2 regions of the Enterovibrio sp. FF113 genome follow, and region 1 is predicted to be linked to the other one. Evidence: predicted binding sites of a transcription regulator. Region 1 holds the regulator's gene; the other holds the start of a gene.
The links. The regulator MetJ, encoded in region 1, represses methionine synthesis genes. The targets are predictions, from matches to a motif close to TTAGACNTNTANANGTCTAA.

Region 1 (3,426 bases):
CAGCCAATAACTAATAAAGTCAGGAAAACAGAAATGTCTGAAGACAAACGCCAACAGGCGCTGGATTATCATGCCTATCCAGTCCCTGGCAAAATCTCGGTAGAACTTACCAAACCAGCAGATACGGTTGAAGATCTTGCGTTGGCATACAGCCCTGGTGTGGCAGAGCCTGTTCGTGAAATCGCACAAGACGCTGATAATGTTTATAAATATACAGCGAAAGGCAACATGGTTGCGGTTATTTCAAACGGTACCGCTATTCTTGGTTTGGGCAACTTAGGCCCTCTAGCGTCTAAACCTGTGATGGAAGGCAAAGCGCTTCTGTTCAAACGTTTTGCAGGTCTTGATTCGATTGATATCGAAGTGAAGCACCGCACGATTGAAGAGTTCGTTGATACCGTTGCGAATATCGCGGATACCTTTGGTGGTATCAACCTAGAAGACATTAAAGCGCCAGATTGCTTCGAGATAGAAAAGCAACTGATTGAGCGTTGTAACGTCCCAGTATTCCATGATGATCAACACGGTACGGCCATCGTGACATCGGCGGGTATGCTGAATGCGTTGGAGCTTCAGGGTAAAGAGATCGGTGAAGCAGTTATTGTGTGCTTGGGGGCAGGTGCTGCTGCCGTTGCATGCATGGAGCTTCTGATTAAATGTGGGGCACAGCGTGAGAAAATCTACATGCTGGACCGCAAAGGCGTGATCCACACTCGCCGTGATGACATTAACGAATACAAACAATTGTTCGCCAACAACACAGATAAGCGCACGCTTGAAGATGTGATTGAAGGCGCGGATATTTTCCTTGGTGTATCAGGCCCTGATCTGTTACCGCCAGACGCGCTGAAACTGATGGCAGACAAGCCAATCGTGTTTGCGTGTTCAAACCCTGATCCAGAAATCAAACCTGAGCTTGCGCATGCAGTGCGTGACGATTTGATCATGGGAACGGGTCGTTCGGATTACCCGAACCAAGTGAATAACGTGCTGTGTTTCCCGTTCATTTTCCGCGGTGCGCTCGATGTGCGTGCAAGTCGAATTAATGACGAGATGAAACTGGCTGCCGTGGATGCAATCCGCACGCTGGCGAAAGAACCTGTGCCTGCGGCAGTATTGAAAGCGGCGGGTGTAGACAAGCTGAGCTTTAGCAAGGACTACATCATCCCTAAACCGATGGACCCGCGTTTGCTGCCTCGCGTAGCCAAAGCCGTTGCGGTCGCGGCACTAGAGTCAGGCGTCGCGCGCATCGAGATGCCTGAAAACTACATGTTAGATAAGTAACTGAAGTCGGCTAAATATCGGACAGGAAAATAAGGCGAGGTGAGGATAACGACATGGTAAGCGATCCTGCCGCGAGGTGAGAAAACGCTCTGTGCTTTTTCCTCAAAAAAAGCCATTAAAAAACCAGCCAAGCGGCTGGTTTTTTTGTCATTACGATGACGAAATTAATATTCTTCTTCGTTAAACTCGATACCAAGCTCTTTCATTATGCGCTTCACTTCTGCCGGAACGCTATCCGCTTTATCCTTGCGAATATCGTCATCTGTTGGCAGTGGTTGGCCGGTGTAAGCATGCAAAAAGGCTTCACACAACAGTTCGCTGTTGGTGGCGTGGCGTAAATTATTGACCTGGCGACGTGTACGTTCATCCGTCAGGATTTTAAGCACTTTCAGCGGGATAGAGACGGTGATCTTCTTTACTTGCTCTTTCTTTTTACCGTGCTCGGCGTAAGGGTTAATATATTCGCCATTCCACTCTGCCATCGTGCACCTTCTAAGCAGTTTCATTGATAAATCGCTGTCAACACCGGAAGCATTATGTCCAGGTTGAATGAATTTCGAATTTTAGCGATATTAACCGCTATATGTAAAGACATATAGACGTCTAGAGGTATTGACGTCTTACTATTGAGTGGTTAAGGTTAACCCTATCTGCTTGTATTATGATCGCATTTTGACAGGGAAAGACACCATGAGCGACAAGAAGTCAGCCACGATTGCCGTACGCACTGGCATCACCACAGATTCTCAGCATAATGCTGTGGTTCCTCCTATTTACCTATCCACCAACTATGAATTCCCTGAGTTTGGTACAGTCCCAACCTACGATTATGCCCGTGGTGGTAACCCAACCCGCAACCTGTTGGAAACGGCACTGGCCGAGCTTGAAAACGGCGCAGGCGCGGTGGTGACCAACTGCGGTATGTCCGCCATTAATTTGCTGCTGTCTCTGCTTGGCCCTGATGATTTGATTGTCGCACCTCATGATTGCTACGGCGGCACGTACCGTTTGTTCGATTCGCGCGCCAAAAAAGGGGCGTTTAAGATTGAGTTTGTTGACCAATCTAATGTTGAAGCGTTGGAAGCAGCATTGGCTAAACAGCCAAAGCTCGTCTGGATAGAAACGCCATCAAACCCGCTACTGCGTGTGGTTGATATCGCCGACATTTCCCAAAAAGCCCACGCGGTAGGTGCTTGGGTCGGAGTGGATAACACTTTCTTGTCTCCGGTATTGCAGCAGCCATTGAACCTTGGCGCTGATTTCGTGGTGCATTCCACGACCAAGTTTATCAACGGTCACTCAGACACCGTCGGTGGTGTGGTGGTTGCGAAAGAATCTGCACTCGCTGACGAGCTCAAGTGGTGGGGCAACTGCATTGGCGCAACAGGCAATGCCTTTGACAGCTACATGACATTACGCGGTCTTCGCACCTTGAGCGCGAGAATGCGTCAGCATGAAGAAAACAGTGCCGCGGTGTTGGCATTTTTGCTACAAGAGTCGCTGGTGGATGTGATTTATCATCCATCATTGCCCGATCATCCGGGACATGAGATTGCTAAGAAACAACAAAAAGGGTTCGGCGGTATGTTGAGCTTTGAGCTAAAAGGTGGCGAAAGTGAACTGAAACTGTTCCTGGGTTCATTGAAGTTATTCTCTTTGGCTGAGTCACTGGGCGGCGTAGAAAGCTTAGTCACCCACCCAGGTTCGATGACGCATCGTGCCATGTCTGATGAAGCGCAGGCAGAAGCAGGTATCGCAGCAACACTATTGCGTTTATCTATCGGTCTGGAGGATCATACGGATTTGGTCGCCGACCTAAAACAAGCATTCAATAAAGTGAGAGAGAGTCAGTAATGAGCGCGGTTGAAGTCGTATCCCCTCAGCAGTCGCCGTCCCGCCAGCTACATAAATTTGGCGGTAGCAGCCTTGCCGATCCAGACTGTTTTCGTCGCGTGGCGAGAATTCTGGCGCAATACAGTGATGCGACAGACATTATTGTCGTTTCAGCCGCAGGTAAAACCACCAACCGTCTGATTGAATGGCTGTCTTTGCTGGATAAAGATGGGCGTCTTGCTCATGAAACCCTGCAAAGCTTGCGTAAATACCAGCAAGACTTGATTGAGAACCTGATCGAAGGTGAAC
Region 2 (3,426 bases), on a different contig from region 1:
TTGAATAACTTGTTAATTGAGGAAAAAGTGGCAATTAACGCATTCGCGTTAGGATGCTGAAGGTTTCCACATCAGGGGCTGTTTACAACGACGGCACATGTACTGCACTTGCTGGCGCTGTACCTTGTTGTGACGGCGCACAGATAAAGGGATGACGTCACATTGGCATTGATAAGGAAAGGTTTTGCCTTCCACGGATTTGATGTCAAAGCTATGCGTGGTTTTAGGTTGAACATCAAAGACCTGTGACATAACGGCTTGCCACTCTTTGCCGTGCGGGCGAACACGTCCGAATCGCGCAAAGACAATTAAATGACTGACTTCATGGGGAACCACTTCGTTAATAAATGCTTCTGGGTTTTCGGCCAGTAATACGGGATTGAAGCGAAGCTGCCAGCGTTGAAGCAGCGCCATTCCCGCCGTTTTTCCCCGAATATCAAAACGGATCGCAGGCACCGAAAAATCTGCCTTTAAGGTCTGGCTTGCTTGATAAATGCATTCGCTTACGCGTCGGGTAATACGGTAGTGGAGTTCGTTCATCGCTTTGGCAAAGTTAAGTGGTGACAGCGGCTAGGGTAAAGAGAGGCATGAAAAAAAGGAAGCCGAAGCTTCCATTTTGTTAATCTGTGGTGCTGCGTGGTCGCGATTATTTGATGTTCGCGAAATCGCGTAATGCTGCCACTTTGTCCGTTTTTTCCCATGGGAATTCTTCACGACCGAAGTGACCGTATGCTGCTGTCTTTTTGTAGATAGGTTGCAGCAGGTCAAGCATCTCTTGCAGGCCATATGGGCGCAAGTCGAAGTTTTGGCGAACCGCTTCGATGATGATCTCTTGAGACACTTTTTCTGTGCCGAACGTTTCAACCATGATAGATGTTGGGTCAGCGACACCGATAGCGTAAGACAGTTGGATCTCACAGCGATCAGCCATGCCAGCGGCAACGATATTTTTAGCAACATAACGTGCTGCGTATGCTGCTGAGCGGTCAACCTTCGATGGATCTTTACCAGAGAATGCACCACCGCCGTGACGCGCTGCGCCGCCGTAGGTATCGACGATGATCTTACGACCCGTCAAACCACAGTCACCCATTGGGCCACCGATAACAAAACGACCGGTTGGGTTGATGAAGTATTTGGTGTCTTTGTTCAACCATTCAATCGGTAAAACCGGTTTAATGATTTCTTCCATTACCGCTTCGCGCAAGTATTCAGTTGTGACTGAATCGCAATGCTGAGTCGAAAGAACAACCGCATCAATACCAACAATCTTACCTTGGTCATATTGGAAGGTAACTTGTGATTTCGCGTCTGGACGTAAGAAATCCAGTTTGCCGCTCTTGCGCACTTCCGCTTGCTTTTTGACCAGCAGATGAGAATAGGTAATTGGTGCAGGCATAAGAATAGGGGTTTCGTTGGTTGCGTAACCAAACATGATGCCTTGGTCGCCAGCGCCTTGATCTTTAGGATCTGCTTTATCAACACCTTGGTTGATGTCTGGCGATTGCTTACCAATGGTATTCAATACAGCACAAGAGTCTGCATCAAAGCCCATGTCAGAATGTACATAACCAATCTCACGCACGGTTTCACGTGTGATTTCTTCGATATCAACCCATGCTGACGTTGTTACTTCACCGCCAACCATCACCATGCCAGTTTTGACGTAGGTTTCACACGCCACACGTGCTTTTGGATCCTGCTCCAAAATTGCATCAAGAACGGCATCAGAAATCTGATCTGCAATTTTGTCTGGGTGGCCTTCTGATACAGATTCAGAAGTGAACAGGTGCTTAGCCATAACGTTTTCCCTAATGAGTAAATACCAATTTCAGCAGTGTGTTAAACGTGTGCTGACTGCCGTTGGTATAAAATTGATATCGAATATACGTTTAAAGGTATAGATGCTTTTCCATCTGGACGTCTATTCTACGTCACGAGATTGATAAATCAACCCCACGGTTTGTCCGCCTAAAAGGGAAACGTTTGCGTTGGTCATCCTGTAATTACAAATAGATGCGGCACAAACACGCTAGATAGGCGCAGTTTCCTATAAAATCAGCCATGTAAAACGTTTGCAGAGGAACGGGAGTCTTGCGACAATACGACCCCGCCGACTTCTGCGATCTGGCCATCTACGAATAAAAGTATTACGCCTGATTGCATATAAAACAAAACGTCTATTGATCTCAGGAGCAGACATGTCTTCCCGCAAGGTTTTAGCAAACGCGATTCGTGCACTAAGCATGGACGGTGTACAACAAGCCAACTCTGGTCACCCGGGCGCCCCAATGGGCATGGCTGATATCGCCGAAGTACTGTGGCGCGACCACATGAACCACAACCCGCAAAACCCTGAATGGGCTGATCGCGACCGTTTCATCTTGTCTAACGGTCACGGCTCAATGCTGATTTACTCTCTGCTTCACCTGACGGGTTACGATCTGTCGATTGATGATCTGAAAAACTTCCGCCAACTGCATTCAAAAACCCCAGGTCACCCTGAATACGGTTATGCACCGGGCATTGAAACCACCACTGGCCCACTAGGCCAAGGCATCACCAACGCTGTTGGTATGGCGATGGCAGAGAAATCACTGGCAGCGCAATTCAATCGCGACGGCCATGCCATCGTTGACCACAACACCTTTGTGTTCTTGGGCGACGGTTGCTTGATGGAAGGTATCTCTCATGAAGCATGTTCACTGGCGGGTACGCTAGGTCTTGGTAAGCTGGTTGCGTTCTGGGATGACAACGGTATTTCTATCGATGGTCATGTTGAAGGCTGGTTCACTGACAATACGCCTCAGCGTTTTGAAGCGTACGGCTGGCACGTTATTCCTGCTGTTGATGGTCACGATGCCGATGCAATCAATGCGGCGATTGAAGCAGCAAAAGCAGAAACAGGTCGTCCAACCCTGATCTGTACGAAAACCGTGATTGGCTTTGGTTCACCAAATAAAGCTGGCACCCACGATTGTCACGGCGCACCACTAGGCGCTGACGAAATCGCAGCGACCCGTAAACAGCTGGGTTGGGAGCACGGTCCGTTTGAAATCCCTGCTGACGTTTACGGCGCATGGGATGCCAAAGAAGCTGGCGCGGCGAAAGAGTCTGCGTGGAATGAAAGACTTGCAGCTTATGAAGCGGCATACCCAGAGCTTGCTGCTGAATTCAAACGCCGCGTAAACGGCGAACTGCCAGCAGAATGGGAAGCGAAAGCGAGCCAAATCATCGCTGATTTGCAAGCAAACCCAGCGAACATTGCATCACGTAAAGCGTCTCAAAACGCGCTAGAAGCGTTTGGTGCTATGCTACCAGAATTTATGGGCGGCTCTGCTGACCTTGCGCCTTCAAACTTGACCATGTGGTCGGGTTCGAAAGCCGTGACTGCTGAAGACGCATCCGGTAATTACATTCACTACG

Region 2: a site for MetJ is predicted at 1,909-1,928, ahead of metK (methionine adenosyltransferase). Genes of this name have one in related genera too.

The regions. Positions count from the first base shown of each region.
Region 1 is NZ_JBGONO010000004.1:153,893-157,318, forward strand. Features, by position in the region: gene ACED36_RS04700 (malic enzyme-like NAD(P)-binding protein) at 34-1,284, shown strand; gene metJ (met regulon transcriptional regulator MetJ) at 1,449-1,766, opposite strand; gene ACED36_RS04710 (O-succinylhomoserine (thiol)-lyase) at 1,975-3,138, shown strand; gene ACED36_RS04715 (bifunctional aspartate kinase/homoserine dehydrogenase II) at 3,138-3,426, shown strand, end outside.
Region 2 is NZ_JBGONO010000034.1:7,697-11,122, reverse strand. Features, by position in the region: gene ACED36_RS20505 (SprT family zinc-dependent metalloprotease) at 49-540, opposite strand; gene metK (methionine adenosyltransferase) at 647-1,801, opposite strand; gene tkt (transketolase) at 2,202-3,426, shown strand, end outside.